3 regions of the Pseudoalteromonas sp. NZS127 genome follow, and region 2 is predicted to be linked to each of the others. Evidence: predicted binding sites of a transcription regulator. Region 2 holds the regulator's gene; each other region holds the start of a gene.
What was found. The regulator MetJ, encoded in region 2, represses methionine synthesis genes. The targets are predictions, from matches to a motif close to TAGACGTCTAGACGTCTA.
Positions count from the first base shown of each region.

Region 1: the regulator MetJ is predicted to act here: its motif matches at 3,395-3,412, upstream of metK (methionine adenosyltransferase).
Region 3: the regulator MetJ is predicted to act here: its motif matches at 2,013-2,030, upstream of I6E78_RS07080 (methylenetetrahydrofolate reductase).

Region 1 is NZ_JADYWN010000005.1:94,285-99,453, reverse strand. It holds gene serA (phosphoglycerate dehydrogenase) at 1-105, opposite strand, end outside; gene rpiA (ribose-5-phosphate isomerase RpiA) at 115-768, opposite strand; gene I6E78_RS06955 (5-formyltetrahydrofolate cyclo-ligase) at 821-1,417, opposite strand; gene I6E78_RS06950 (hypothetical protein) at 1,438-1,989, opposite strand; gene metK (methionine adenosyltransferase) at 2,142-3,293, opposite strand; gene tkt (transketolase) at 3,597-5,169, shown strand, end outside.
Region 2 is NZ_JADYWN010000001.1:323,776-328,944, forward strand. It holds gene I6E78_RS01495 (bifunctional aspartate kinase/homoserine dehydrogenase II) at 1-1,127, opposite strand, end outside; gene metB (cystathionine gamma-synthase) at 1,133-2,371, opposite strand; gene metJ (met regulon transcriptional regulator MetJ) at 2,571-2,891, shown strand; gene I6E78_RS01510 (malic enzyme-like NAD(P)-binding protein) at 2,990-4,231, opposite strand; gene rpmE (50S ribosomal protein L31) at 4,776-4,991, opposite strand.
Region 3 is NZ_JADYWN010000005.1:126,848-132,016, reverse strand. It holds gene I6E78_RS07090 (DEAD/DEAH box helicase) at 1-521, shown strand, start outside; gene I6E78_RS07085 (hypothetical protein) at 627-839, shown strand; gene I6E78_RS07080 (methylenetetrahydrofolate reductase) at 1,013-1,969, opposite strand; gene I6E78_RS07075 (M16 family metallopeptidase) at 2,241-5,120, shown strand.

The DNA.
Region 1 (5,169 bases), on a different contig from region 2:
GATGTTGCTATAACCGTTACGTTTTAGCGTTTCAACAGCGCTTTGGTGAACACCTTCAAGCAAAAGAATTTTAATTTTGTCTTTTGCCAACGATACCTTACTCATAACCTCATCCTATTTAATTTGTGGCCCATTTTTAGTGCCGATAATCACTTTATCAGCGCCACGCTCTGCGAATAGGCCGTTGGTAACTACGCCAACAATTTGATTAATTTGTGTTTCAAGTTGTTTAGCTTGGGTAATTTTTAAATTATGTACATCTAAAATAACGTTACCGTTATCGGTAACTACACCTTGGCGATACACAGGATCACCACCAAGTTTTAATAATTCGCGTGCTACGTAACTGCGTGCCATGGGTATAACTTCAACCGGCAGTGGAAAACCACCCAAGGTTGCTACTAATTTGGTGTCATCTACAATGCACACAAATTGTTTAGCTACCGCTGCTACTATTTTTTCACGAGTAAGGGCTGCACCGCCGCCTTTAATCATTTCGTTATGGGCGTTAATTTCATCAGCGCCGTCAACGTATACATCTAAAACATCAACGTCATTAAGTTCAAATACTTCAATGCCTAGCGCTTTTAAACGAGCTGTTGAGGCTTCTGAACTAGAAACCGCACCTTTAATGGTGTCTTTTATTGAGCCTAGTGCATCAATAAAGTGATTAACCGTTGAGCCTGTACCTACGCCTACAATAGTGTTCTCTTTTACAAACTCTAACGCTGCCCAAGCAGCTGCTTTTTTTAATTCGTCTTGTGTCATTGTTTTATGCTCATTTATGTCAAAAATTTCTGCTGGTATACAAAGTAACGCTTTACCAACAGTAGGTTTTATTTGGGGTGATAATTGTTTTAAGTGGCACATCCCATGATTCTATGGGTAAAGCTGTTACTTTTTGGCATTCATGTGCTAAACCAATAAGTTGCGGCTTTTGCCAGTGTTGCTGGTGTAGCCGCGCCAATGTCCGATCGTAAAACCCACCCCCCATTCCTAAGCGATTACCTTGGTTATCAAATGCCACTAATGGCATAAGTAGGTAATCAAGCTCTGGTAACGGGCATATTTGAGTACAATTGAGCTTAGGTTCCAAGATACCATAGCGGTTTGCCTTCATGGGTGAGTTTTTTTCATAACGCTGAAATAGTAAATTAGCCCCGTTAAAGGGGTGGATTACAGGTAGGTAAAGGGTGTGCCCTTTATCCCATAATTCATTAATTAACAATGAGGTATCTAACTCGCCGTCGTTACTAAAATAAATGGCAATATGCTCTTTTTTAGTGTTTTTTTTGCCATTTAAGTATTGAATAAAATTCACTTTTAGCGATTGGGCGGCAATTAATTGTTGGTTACTTGATAAATTATTACGCAGTTCGCGGACAGACGCTCTTATTGTTGCACGTTTATTGCTCACTTTAGGATTTCACCCCGTAATTAAAAAGAGAATAAGTTAGGGACGGTTAAATATATTGCTAATAAAATAAGCAAAGTAACCACAGTTGCTATGAGTGAATATAACAACACATTACTGCGTTTTTGCAGTGGCGTGAGCAACTCATCATCAAGCATAAGATCATCGTCTTGCCACTCTATGTGTTCATCGGTAATTGCTGTGGCTTCAACCTCGGGTAGGCGCTGTTCAAGCTCGTCTAGTTTTTCTTCAAGGCGAATTAAGCTACTGGTAATGTAATCAAGCGCATCAAAAATTCTGTCATCGCGCTGGCTACTCGTTGCACTTGCCAGTTGAGTATTTTGATTAGGGTTGGTAACAGCCTGCAGCTTACTTTTAATACCTAAGCTGGCAAGTAGTTTGGCTTGCTTTAGGGCTTTGTCTTTATTGCTTGGCACAAATAGCGGTTTACCATTAAAAAAAAGCGACACTTTTTCATTTGATGTTTTTAATTTAGTAGCAAGCATGGCAGTAACAGCTTTGCTGTCAACGCCCTCAGCGAGTCCTACAAAGGTAACACGAAAGTTGTCGGCCATTTTTAATTCCCTAAGCTTTTATAGTAAAACGAGTATATACCGAAAGTGCAAAACAATTCGAGAGTGATTTATGTTTCACGGCTTGAATAATAAGCTTTAGATATAAAAACGACCCTTAAAAGGGCCGTTTATATTTTTAATAGTATGTTGGCTTAAAGGCCAGCAGCAGCGCGAAGTGCTTCTGCTTTATCGGTACGCTCCCAAGGGAACTCTTCACGACCAAAGTGGCCGTAAGCCGCCGTTGGAAGGTAGATAGGGCGCTCTAAATCAAGCATTTTAATTAAACCGTAAGGGCGCAAGTCAAAGTGCTCACGAATAAGCTCAATTAAACGGCTTTCTTCTAGCTTGCTGGTACCAAAGGTTTCTACGCTTATAGACGTAGGCTCTGCAATACCAATAGCGTACGATACTTGTAGCTCACACTTATCAGCAAGGCCAGCAGCAACAATGTTTTTAGCAACATAACGTGCAGCATAGGCAGCACTACGGTCAACTTTTGATGGATCTTTACCAGAGAAAGCACCGCCACCGTGACGAGCCATGCCGCCGTAGGTATCTACAATGATTTTACGACCGGTTAAGCCACAATCGCCCATTGGTCCGCCAATTACAAAGCGACCTGTTGGGTTAATAAAAAACTTAGTCGCGCTAGTAATTAGCTCAGCAGGAAGTACTGGCTTGATGATAGTTTCCATCACCGCTTCGATTAAATCTTTTTGTGAAATATCTTCGCTGTGCTGCGTAGAAAGTACAACAGCATCAATACCTACTGGCTTGCCGTTTTCGTATGCAAACGTAACTTGTGATTTTGCATCTGGGCGTAACCAGTTAAGCTCGCCGCTTTTACGAACCTGTGCTTGGCGCTGCACTAAACGGTGTGAGTAGGTAATAGGAGCAGGCATTAGTACTTCAGTTTCGTTACATGCGTAACCAAACATTAAGCCTTGATCGCCAGCGCCTTGCTCTTCTGGGCTAGTACGGTCAACACCTTGGTTAATGTCAGGAGACTGTTTACCAATAGTGTTTAAAATTGCACATGAATCTGCATCAAAACCCATATCTGAATTAGTGTAGCCAATGTCGCGAATTGTTTTACGTGTAATTTCTTCGATATCAACCCATGCGCTAGTAGTGATTTCACCACCAACCATAACCATACCGGTTTTTACGTAAGTTTCACACGCAACTCGGGCATGAGAATCTTGCTCAAGGATAGCATCAAGTACCGCATCAGAGATTTGATCGGCGATTTTATCCGGATGACCTTCAGAAACAGATTCAGAAGTAAATAAATGTTTTGCCATTGTATTTCTGCTCACAAATATTGCGCTTCACAAACGTCGGTATTAGCGCTTAAAAATTAAGGGGCGTATTTTATCGAAAACAAAACACCTTGCATAGTGTTTTTACGCCTAGACGTCTAAATAAAATATTTAATAACTTTTCGGTCTCAAAAAATATTCATAATGACCTATTATTATGGGTTTTTAATTGCACACCGCCCCTACAATAAGTAAGAATGGACTATACACTAGTCGCCAAGTTATACGGCGGCATAATCGAATACATAAATACCCGCGCAAAAATATATTAAGGTAGGAGAATTCATGCCATCTCGCAAAGAACTTGCAAATGCTATTCGTGTCTTGTCAATGGACGCAGTACAAAAGGCCAAATCTGGTCATCCTGGAGCCCCTATGGGCATGGCAGATATCGCAGAAGTATTATGGCGCGATTATCTAAAACATAACCCAACAAACCCAGAGTGGGCTGACCGAGATCGCTTTATATTATCGAACGGCCACGGTTCAATGCTTATTTATTCTTTATTACATTTAACGGGTTATGATTTACCGTTAGACGAAATTAAAAACTTCCGTCAAATGCATTCAAAAACACCTGGTCACCCAGAGTACGGTTATGCACCAGGAATCGAAACTACTACGGGCCCGTTAGGTCAAGGGATCACTAACGCAGTAGGTATGGCAATTGCCGAAAAAGCGCTAGCTGCACAGTTTAACCGTGAAGGTCACGATATTGTTGATCACTTTACCTATGCATTTATGGGCGACGGCTGCTTAATGGAAGGTATTTCTCATGAAGCTGGTTCACTTGCAGGCACATTAGGCCTAGGTAAACTTGTTGCATTTTGGGATGACAACGGCATTTCAATCGATGGCGAAGTAGAAGGTTGGTTTACCGATGATACGCCAGCTCGCTTTAAAGCGTACGGTTGGCATGTAATTAGCGGTGTTGATGGCCACGACAGCGATGCTATAAGTGCTGCAATCGCAGAAGCTAAAAGTGTTACCGATAAGCCATCACTAATTTGTTGTAAAACAATTATTGGTTACGGCTCACCTAATAAGTCGGGTAGCCACGACTGCCATGGTGCACCACTAGGTGAGGACGAAATTAAAGCGTCTCGTGAATTTTTAGGTTGGACTGGCGATGCTTTCGAGATTCCTGATGATATTTACGCACAGTGGGATGGCAAAGAAAAAGGCCAACAGCTTGAATCAAGCTGGGACGAAAAATTTGCAGCATACGCAAAAGCATACCCAGAGCTAGCGTCAGAATACAAGCGTCGTATTAACAACGAACTGCCAGGCGATTGGGCTGAAAAATCTCAAGCATACATTGAAGAGCTGCAAGCAAATCCAGCAAACCCAGCGTCTCGTAAAGCGTCGCAAAATGCATTAAATGCATTTGGTCCGTTATTACCAGAATTTATGGGTGGCTCAGCCGATTTAGCAGGCTCAAACCTAACAATTTGGGATGGCTCTAAAGGCTTAACACGCGACGATGCAAGCGGTAACTACATTTATTACGGTGTACGTGAGTTTGGTATGTCGGCAATTATGAATGGTATTGCGCTGCATAAAGGCTTTATTCCTTACGGTGCTACGTTCTTAATGTTTGTTGAATATGCAAAAAATGCCGTACGTATGGCTGCATTAATGAAGCAACCAAGCATTTTTGTATACACGCACGATTCAATTGGTTTAGGTGAAGATGGTCCAACTCACCAACCAGTAGAGCAAATTGCAAGCATGCGTTTAACGCCTAACTTATACAACTGGCGTCCATGTGACCAAGTGGAGTCGGCAATTGCATGGCAACAAGCTATTGAGCGTAAAGACGGTCCTACATCACTAATCTTTACTCGCCAAGGTTTAG
Region 2 (5,169 bases):
AATAAGTTTATATCTTGCTCAGGAGCAACTAGCGCGCAACCATGTAGGTTAGACTCGCTAATATTGGCTCTTCCTGCAAAGTAACTAACTACTTGATGGGTCGCTACTGCCGGTACTATTAGGTAAGTTTCACCTGCGCTACTAAAATGATGCAAACTATGTTGAATAAGCTGGCTAACCTGAGTTACCTCACCCTCAACTAGCCCTTCAACACTAAGTAAATCTATATTTTCTAATGTAGTAATAAAGCGTTTTTGTTTTACACAGCCCTCTTTCACTACATTTGTTGAGCTTGCTTGCACGTCAAAACTACTGCGCACCGCAAGCTTTATATCGGTATTTTTAAGTGGCGATAATGTTTTAGCGTGTAAAACGGGGTTACCTAATCTTGCCAATAAGTTAGCTTGCGCTCTACATACCTTAGCGTATTTAATGGCCTTGTTAACTTTACGTGGGTCGGTACTAAATATCCCTTGTGTATCGGTCCAAATATATACTTGTTTAGCATTGCAATAACTTGCCAATAAGGTTGCACTGTAATCACTACCATTGCGACCAAGAGTGACCGTATCGCCTTGGGTATTAGCCGCAATAAACCCTGTTACCACGTTAATTTTGTGCTGGCTAATAAGCTCACTACACTGCTGCGTATTTTGGCTATGCAATAATTGTCCATCACTTAGCGTAAACAAGCCTCTTGCGTCTTGCATGCATGCAGCAACATTAAGTTGCTGTAAATACGCTGCGAGCAAACGAGCTGACCACAACTCACCATGGGCGAGTAGCGCCGCTTCTTGCAACTGCTCAGTACTCGCTAATTTAGCAACTAAACTTAGCTCTTCATTTAGAGTGGTTAAGGCGCTGCGCTTTAAATCGCCCTGCAGTAGCTGCGTTATTAAATCACTTTGATGATTGTTTAATTGCAATACAATATCAGCGAGCGCTTGAGTATCGTGCTGCTGATAACTTTGCCACAGTTTTACTAATGTATCTGTGGTTTTTCCTGCAGCCGATACCACTACACAATCACCGGGCTGAGCTTGCCCTAAAATTATTTTTGCAACGCTTTTATAGCGCTCGGCTGAGCTTAAACTCGAACCACCAAATTTATGAATATTATTAGTCATATTAATTACCACAACGCCGGGTGAGCAGCGCTCAATTTAACATTACTACTTGCGCTAGCACCTGCTTTACCTGCGTTATTGTGCTGACCTGGTTGCACTAAATTAAATACCCGATCAAAGTCTGCTAATAAATCTGCTACATCTTCAATACCTACCGACACACGAATAAGCGTATCGCCAACGCCAGCGGCTAAACGAGCCTCGGCTTCCATTCCTGCATGCGTCATTGTTGCTGGGTGGCATATTAAGCTCTCTACGCCACCTAAAGATTCAGCTAAGCTAAATGTTTTAAGGTTTGTTAAAAATGCAGCTGCGTCATTTACATCACCTTTAATGTCAAAACTAACCATGCCACCAAAACCAAGTTGCTGTGCTTTAGCCAATTCATGTTGTGGATGCGACTCTAGCCCCGGGTAATATACTTGGCTAACAAATTTTGAGCTTTCAAGGTACTTAGCAATAGCTAAGGCATTTTCTTGATGCTGCCGTAAGCGTACATTTAAAGTACGCAAGCCACGCAAAGTTAAGTAACTATCAAACGGTGCCCCCGTTATACCAATATTATTTGCCCACCAAGCCAGTTCTTCACCTAGTTCGTCAGTTGCAGCAATAACCGCACCGCCAACCACGTCTGAGTGGCCATTTATGTACTTAGTGGTTGAGTGCACCACAATATCAACGCCAAATTTAATCGGGTTTTGTAATGCAGGCGATAAAAAAGTGTTATCTGCGGCTACCAAAGCACCGCATTGTTTCGCAATATCGGTTACTGCTTTAATATCAGTTAAACGTAAAATAGGGTTACTAGGGGTTTCTATCCAAATTAACTTAGGTTTGATTACTAAAATTTGCTGCAAACTTTCTGGTTTAGTTAAATCTAACACTTCGAGTTTTAATAGGCCGCGCTTTTGTAATGAGGTAAATAAGCGATAGCTGCCGCCATAACAATCATGGGGGATCACTAACGTATCGTCACTATTAAGCAGCTGAGTGGCTAAATGTACGGCAGCCATTCCTGTTGCAGTAATAATGCCGCGAGCACCGCCTTCGAGTTCGCTGAGTGCTTGGGCTAAAGTATCACGATTTGGATTACCACTGCGGCCATAGTCATATTGACGTTTTGTATCAAAGTCGGCAAACGAATAAGTGGTTGATAAATACAGCGGAGGCACAACCGCGCCATGGTGCTTATCAGCATCGACACCACTGCGAACTGCAATTGTCGCTTTATTTTTTTCACTCATATTTATTACCTGCTTTATTTAGATGTTTAGACGTCTAAAACAGTAATTCATTCAACTTAAGAAGTCAAAACATTTAAACACCTAGCCATCTGTGCAACAAGTATTTGACTAATTTGTTTAAATCGATAGAATTTCACGCATATGCGCGCTATTTTTTAGTAGGGTGAGCAATTAATAATCTGAGGCAACGATACATCTTATGGCAAAATGGAATGGCGAGTATATTCACCCATACGCAGAACACGGGAAAAAATCAGAGCAAGTTAAAAAGATCACCGTTTCGATCCCGCTAAATGTATTAAAAGTACTAACCGATGAACGCACCCGTAGGCAAATTAATAACTTACGCCATGCAACTAATAGCGAGCTATTATGTGAAGCATTTTTGCATGCGTTTACTGGGCAACCGTTACCTAACGATGATGATTTACGTAAAGATAACGCCGAAAAAGTGCCTGAAGAAGTGAAAAAAATAATGCAAGAAATGGGCTTAGAAGTTCCTGTTTTAAACGAAGACTAAACAGCGGCTTTTAAACAAAAAAACCTCAGCCATGCTGAGGTTTTTTTATGGCTATAAATTACACTGAAGTAACTTAATACCGAGCAACATAATGCTGCTTATTCCATATAGTTTGCTGGCAGCTCTATTTGCGCTACGCCTGAAGCAATGGCTGCTAATGCAACTGCTTTAGCAATACGCGGCAATAAACGCGGGTCCATAGGCTTAGGAATAATATACTCTGCACCAAACGCTAGCTTATCTACACCGGCAGCTTTTAGTACTTCTGGTGGAACCGGCTCTTTGGCAATACTACGAATAGCTTCAACTGCTGCAATTTTCATTTCATCGTTAATTTCACTGGCACGCACATCAAGTGCACCACGGAAAATAAACGGAAAACACAACACGTTATTAACTTGGTTAGGGTAATCTGAGCGCCCTGTTGCCATAATTAAATCGCTACGTGCGCCGTGTGCCAGTGCCGGATCAATCTCAGGGTCTGGGTTCGAACAAGCAAATACGACTGGCTTTGCTGCCATTAATTTTAAATCATCGGCCGATAATAAGTTAGGGCCCGACACACCAACAAATACGTCAGCATCTTCAATTACATCTTGTAATGTACGCTTATCGGTATTGTTAGCAAATAACTGTTTGTACTCGTTTAAATCATCACGGCGAGTGTGAATAACACCTTTACGATCAAGCATATAAATATGTTCACGCAGTGCACCACACTTAATTAATAACTCCATACAAGCAATCGCTGCAGCGCCGGCACCTAAACATACAATAACTGCATCTTCAATATCTTTGCCTTGCACTTCCAGCGCATTTATCATGCCTGCAGCCGTTACAATAGCCGTGCCGTGCTGATCATCATGAAAAACAGGAATACTACAGCGTTCAATAAGCGCCTTTTCAATTTCAAAACACTCTGGTGCTTTAATATCTTCAAGGTTAATACCGCCAAAAGTATCAGCAATATTAGCCACAGTATTTATAAAGTCTTCGGTGGTGCGGTGTTTTACTTCAATATCAATTGAGTCAATGCCTGCAAAACGTTTAAACAACAACGCCTTGCCTTCCATTACCGGTTTTGACGCTAAAGGCCCTAAATTTCCTAAACCTAAAATAGCAGTACCATTGGTGATCACTGCAACCAAATTACCTTTACCTGTGTACTTATAGGCATTTACAGGGTCAGCAGCAATTTCACGCACCGGCTCAGCTACACCGGGGCTATAAGCTAAAGCGAGATCATGAGCCGTTTCTGCAGGCTTGGTTAGCTCAATGCTGATTTTACCTGGAACGGGGTGAGAGTGATAATGTAGTGCTTGTTCACGAAAGTCCGACATAACGCGATTATATCCTGCAATTTAAGTTAAAGTGAGAGGGAGTAAAGCGACACTTAACATGCCTTAAAGTACGATACCCTTATTATTTTTAAATTCCAAGCAATATCAGGTCTATCCTGTTATATGCTAGATCTGTTAATTTTAAGCGAATTTTCAGCAACTTCGATAAAAACATCGCTACTTTTCATAAATATAAATTGTGCTAAAAGGCACTTTTCAAGCTTATTTTAGTTAAAAGTATTATTCACAAAACAGCGTTTTTAAAATGTGAATAAAATCAGCTAAAAGCGATTATTTATTCTGCTTTAACAACACATAGCTTCATGTTGGCTACTTTTAGAAACCGAGTTTAAAATTAAGCTATTAAAAATATAGAGAATATTAGGTCATTTGTCTGCAAAGGTTTATGCATACCGAGAATAAGAACAGGAAATAGTTATGCAAAAGCAATAAACTTAAAACTAGCGAGGTTAGGGGGAAGTTAGAGGATTTTTAGGCATAAAAAAAGCATCCTAAGATGCTTTTTTTAACTAAATAGCAATAATTACTTTTTGCTACCAAGTGCACCGAAACGCTTGTTGAAACGATCAACACGTCCGCCAGTGTCTAAAATCTTTTGCTTACCAGTGTAAAACGGGTGACACGCAGAACAAACGTCTAGGTGAATATTTTTACACAGAGTAGAGCTAGTTTCGAATTCGTTTCCACATGAACAAGTTGCAGAAATTACTTCGTACTTAGGGTGAATACCTTCTTTCATAGAAACCTCTAGTTAAGGCCGCATCGCTCTCCAAACCCGGAGTCTGGCACCATACGTCGTTAAAACAAATTTATTGGTGGCGGATTTTATCCAACAACCATCAAGCACACAAGCATTAATTAGTATTTTTGCTAAAAAAATAACCATTTTGAGTAAACAAGGTTATTTGGTAGTAGGT
Region 3 (5,169 bases), on a different contig from region 2:
TGAAAAATTGGCGCCAAGTGCTTATTTTTACTCGCACCAAACAAATGGCCGACCAACTGGCTAAAGAAATGTGTAAAGACGGTTTAAAAACCGAGTCAATCCATGGTGATAAATCACAAGGCGCACGCGACCGTGCACTACAAAACTTTAAAGAAGGCATTACCCGTGTATTAGTTGCTACCGATGTAGCCGCACGTGGTTTGGATATTCCGACACTTAGGTTTGTAATTAACTTTGAACTGCCATACATAGCCGAAGACTACGTACATCGCATTGGCCGTACAGGTCGCGCTGGTGAGCAAGGGCTTGCAATGTCGCTAGTAAGTATTGACGAGCAATGGTTACTTGAAGAAATAGAAGTACTGTTAGATACCCGCTTAACGCCACAGTGGCTAGCAGGCTACGAGCCAGATCCAAACAAAAAGCCAAAAGATAACCGCAAAAACACCAATAAATCACGAAAAGACCGCGATAAAAAACGCATTACAGGACAAAGAGAGCCAAGTAGAAGACGTAAATAACAGTTTTTTAGTTTTGGCTTTCAATTGTCAGTGAAATAATACGACCCCGAAAAATAGCCTCGGGGCTGTATTAGGCTAAATTTAGCATTTAAAAGGAATTAATTTATGAACAAAGTTACTAAAATATGGTTGCTGTATTCAGGCATAGGTTTAGTTTTATCGCTGGTAATAATAAGTTTATTAGATATTTTTACCAGCTTTAGGTTTATATCTAACGAAGGAGTTATTTTTGGTGTTATGTGCGCTGCTATGGGAGCAGCGTTAAAAAGCTATTCAGGGCAAAAGGTTAGTAACAAAAGCGGCCAGCAACAAAAGTAAACATAGTTAACATTGATAATAAAGCGCAAAATGCATTTAGCACATAACTGCTAATTCCCCCTTACCTTTAACTAAATACGTTACTTCTCAAATTTAAAATAAAAAAAGGCAAGCTATAAGGCTTGCCAAAGAGTGTAACTAATTAATCTGGTTTTGTATTAAATGCTTAGCCCTTAAGCTATTAACTTTTCAGCTAGATTTAATTCCATGGTGGCTTTTAATAAGCGGTATAAGTTAATTGATGCGTCAATTTCTTCTTTACGGTTAGTTAAGCTTTCTATATTTAAGCCCAGCGGCACGTTTAAATGCGCACAGCTTTTAAGTATTAAATCGAGATTTTCGCGGCAAATACGTACCGATTCACTCAGCGTATTGTTCGCATCAAGCATGCGCCATTTAGTGGCCTCTGGCACTGAGATCCCCAACCATTGCATAAACTCTAAGGTTTTTTCGCCGCCGCACGGAGTAAAAGTTAAAATAAGGCGCTTAGGCTCAAGCCCTTGTGCTTTACAACTACGTGCATAGCTAGTTATTAACTCTATTGTTGCTTGTGCGTCGTAAACCGCTTGCGAAATAAAGAACTTACAGCCTTGAGCGGTTTTTTCTATTAGGCGCTCGTGTTCATTACGTTTATTAGAATGACGCTCTGCAATAGTAACGCCGCCTAAAAAGAAGTCATCAGATTGCTCTGCCAGCGTTTTATACGCATCTGGTAGGCTTAGTTTTATATCGCCTATCGATGATGGGCTACCTACTAAAACAATATTTTTTAAATCGTAGTCGTTTTTAGTTTCACTTAGCCAATCTTTAAACTCGTTCGCACTGCGTTGCGCCACACTTTTATAGGTAATTACATCAAGGTGCGATAAGCCACGTAATAGGTTGCTGTATTCACGTGGATCGACAGTTTGCCTAAATGGAAACGGACGCGCTTGATTAGTACGGCTGCTTTCGTCTTGAATGTCGTAAATTATTACGCCGTCGTATTCAATTTCGTGTAGGCGACCCAATAGCTTTTCTGCAATGGTTTTTAGTTGCGCTTTATCGGTACCAATTTTTGGCGGCGTAGTACCAATAAGGTATACGCCTTGATTGCTATCTTCTATTTTCTCTTGAAGTGATAAAGCCATAATCCTCATTCCAGCTTAGTTTGTTACGATGGAATTAATATAGCAGCCATTTAGATGGCTAGATAGCTTTATTTAATGAAAATTTTTCAATCGTAGTGAGGTTTATTCATACAAGCTCGTTACCAATTAGTAAATTTGATACAGTTGTTTACATAATAACAACGCTTTAGGCTCTTATTATTGGCGGCTTTGCGGCATAATCAGATGGTACTTTTTATTAAACTAGCTCAACGTTTAGCGATTAAAATTGATTGCTATAAAAGGAAAAACAATGAAATTTAAATTTTTAGCAACCAGTTTAGCGGTATCGCTGGCACTGTCGGGTTGCGCTATTGAACAAAATCAAACGAGCCAAGCAGTAACACAACAACAAACAAACACTACGGGCGAGGGCGTTTTTTCACAAGACTACTTACTAGAAGAGCTTGAAAATGGCTTGCGCGTTATGGTGGTTAAAACCGATTACCCTGATGTAGTCTCGTTGCAAATTCCTGTATCGGTAGGATCACGTAATGAAACGCAAGCGGGCAAAACGGGCTTTGCGCATTTTTTTGAACACATGATGTTTAAAGGCTCTGAAAAATTTCCTGAGGCTGTGTATTCAAGTATTTTAAAAAATTCTGGCGTTGATAACCGCGCTTACACCACCAACGATTACACTAACTATCATTTAAACTTTTCAAAGCAGCATCTTGATAAAGTACTTGAACTTGAAGCTGATATTTTTCAAAATTTAACCTATACCGAAGAGCAATTTAGAACCGAAGCGCAAACGGTAAAAGGCGAGTACTTAAAAAATAATGCCAGCCCAGTGCGTAAATTACTTAGCGCAGTACGCGAAGAGGCCTTTGAGCAACACACTTATAAACACACCACTATGGGCTTTTTTAAAGACATAGAAGCCATGCCTGATCAAATGGCTTATGGTAAAGAATTTTTTGCCAAATTTTATAAGCCCGAATATGTATCACTCGTAATTGTGGGTGATGTAGACCCAAAAGCCACTATGGCTATGGTTAAAAAACACTGGGGTGCGTGGAAAAAGGGTGACTATGTTGCCGACATTAAAGCAGAGCCAACACAGCAAGCGCCAAAATATAGTCATCAACAAAACCCAGGCTTACCAGGGCATTGGTTATTAGTATCGTATAAAGGCACTGCGTGGGAGCCGGCTAAAAAAGACAGAGCTGCGCTTGATTTACTCTCGCAGCTTTATTTTTCAAACAACTCAGATTTATACCAAGAGCTAGTGGTAGATAAACAAATTGCCAGCCAAATGTTTAGCTATAACCCAGAAACCAAAGATCCGGGTTTACTGCATGTATTTGTAAAAGTAGAAAAAGCAGACGATTTAGCCAAAGTACGCGATGCAATCAATCGTACCTACGCCCAAGCGCGTACTGAGTTAGTAGATAGCCAAAAACTCAGCGACTTAAAATCTAACCTTAAATACAGCTTTATAAATGGTTTAGATTCGTCGCAAGCAATTGCTGCAACCCTTGCAAGCTATATGCATTTTGAGCGTGACCCTAGGGTAATAAACCAGCTATATAAAACCTCAGATGAAATAACAGCTGAAGATATTAAAGCAATTGCTAACAAGTATTTTGTTGATAATGCACGCACTACCGTGACTATGTCGGCACTTGATAAAGCGCCAAATTTTGAGCAAGAGGTTGATTTAAACGCACTGGTTGCAAAACTGGAGCAAGCACCTCAGGCTGCTGCATTTAAAGTGCTAGATAAAACTAACAGCTCGCCATTAATCGACGTTAACTTTTTATTCAATACCGGGGCTGCTGCTGACCCGCAAGGTAAAAAAGGCCTTGGCGCATTAACTGCAGCTATGCTGGCGCAAGGTGGCTCACAATCAACAAGCTATAAAGATATTAAACAAGCACTTTATCCGCTGGCAGGTAGCTTTGGTTATCAAATAGATAAAGAAATGCTGTCGTTTCAAGGGCGTATTCATAAAGATAACGCTGCTAAGTGGTATGCATTAGTGAGCGATCAGTTACTTAATCCCGGTTTTAGAGAAGATGACTTTAAGCGCCTTAAAAAAGAGCTAATTGACGGTATTAAATCGGGCTTAAAAGCATCTAACGATGAAGAACTAGGTAAAGAAGTACTCTACAGCGCGCTTTACAAAGGCCATCCTTATGAAAGCTACAACTATGGTGATATTTCAGATTTAGAAGCACTTACGCTTGATGATGTTAAAACGTTTTATAACACAGAGCTTACGCAATCTAAGCTAACACTTGGCTTAATTGGTGCAGTACCGGAAAAACTAAAAGCCACTATGCTAGCTGATTTAGCAGGCCTGCCTAAAGGCGAGCAAAGCCGTTTAAGTATTCCTGATGCGCCTGAGCTTAAAGGCCATCATGCTACTATTGTTGAAAAGAGTGCGCAGTCGACAGCGGTATCGTTTGGTTTTCCAATTGATACAATAAGAAGTAGTGAGGACTGGACTGCACTGTGGTTAGTGCGTTCTTACTTTGGTGAGCACCGTAGTTCTAACAGCTTTTTATATGAGCGTATTCGTGAAACCCGTGGCATGAACTATGGCGATTACGCGTACATTGAATACTTTCCGCGTGGTATGTTTCAAACTAAGCCTGATGCAAACCTAGGGCGCTCTGAGCAAATATTTCAAGTGTGGTTACGCCCACTTCGCTCTAATAACGATGCGCATTTTGCGACTCGTACCGCCTTGTTTGAGCTTGATAAGCTAATTAAAAATGGCATGAGTGAAGACGACTTTGAAGCCACGCGTAACTTTTTAATTAACTTTGTGCCGCAAATGGTGGCAAGCCAAAATCGCCAACTAGGTTATGCACTTGATAGCGAGTTTTACAATACCGACAGCTTTGTAAGTTACGTAACTAACAAACTTAAAACGCTAACAGTAAAGGATGTAAACCGCGTTATTAAAGATAATCTACAAACCGATAATATCCATTATGTATTTATTACCGGTGACGGCGCTGATATGCAAAAGCGTTTAGCGCCTGAGCAAACATCGCCAATGGTTTATAATACCGATAAACCAGCAGAGCTTGTTGCAGAAGATAAAGTGATTGCCGATTACAAATTAGCTATTCCGGCAAAAAATATTGCAGTAATAGCAGTAGATAAAGTATTTAAGTAAGTTTAAACTTAAAAAACTAAATGCTCCAACTGTTTTAAATAGTTGGGGC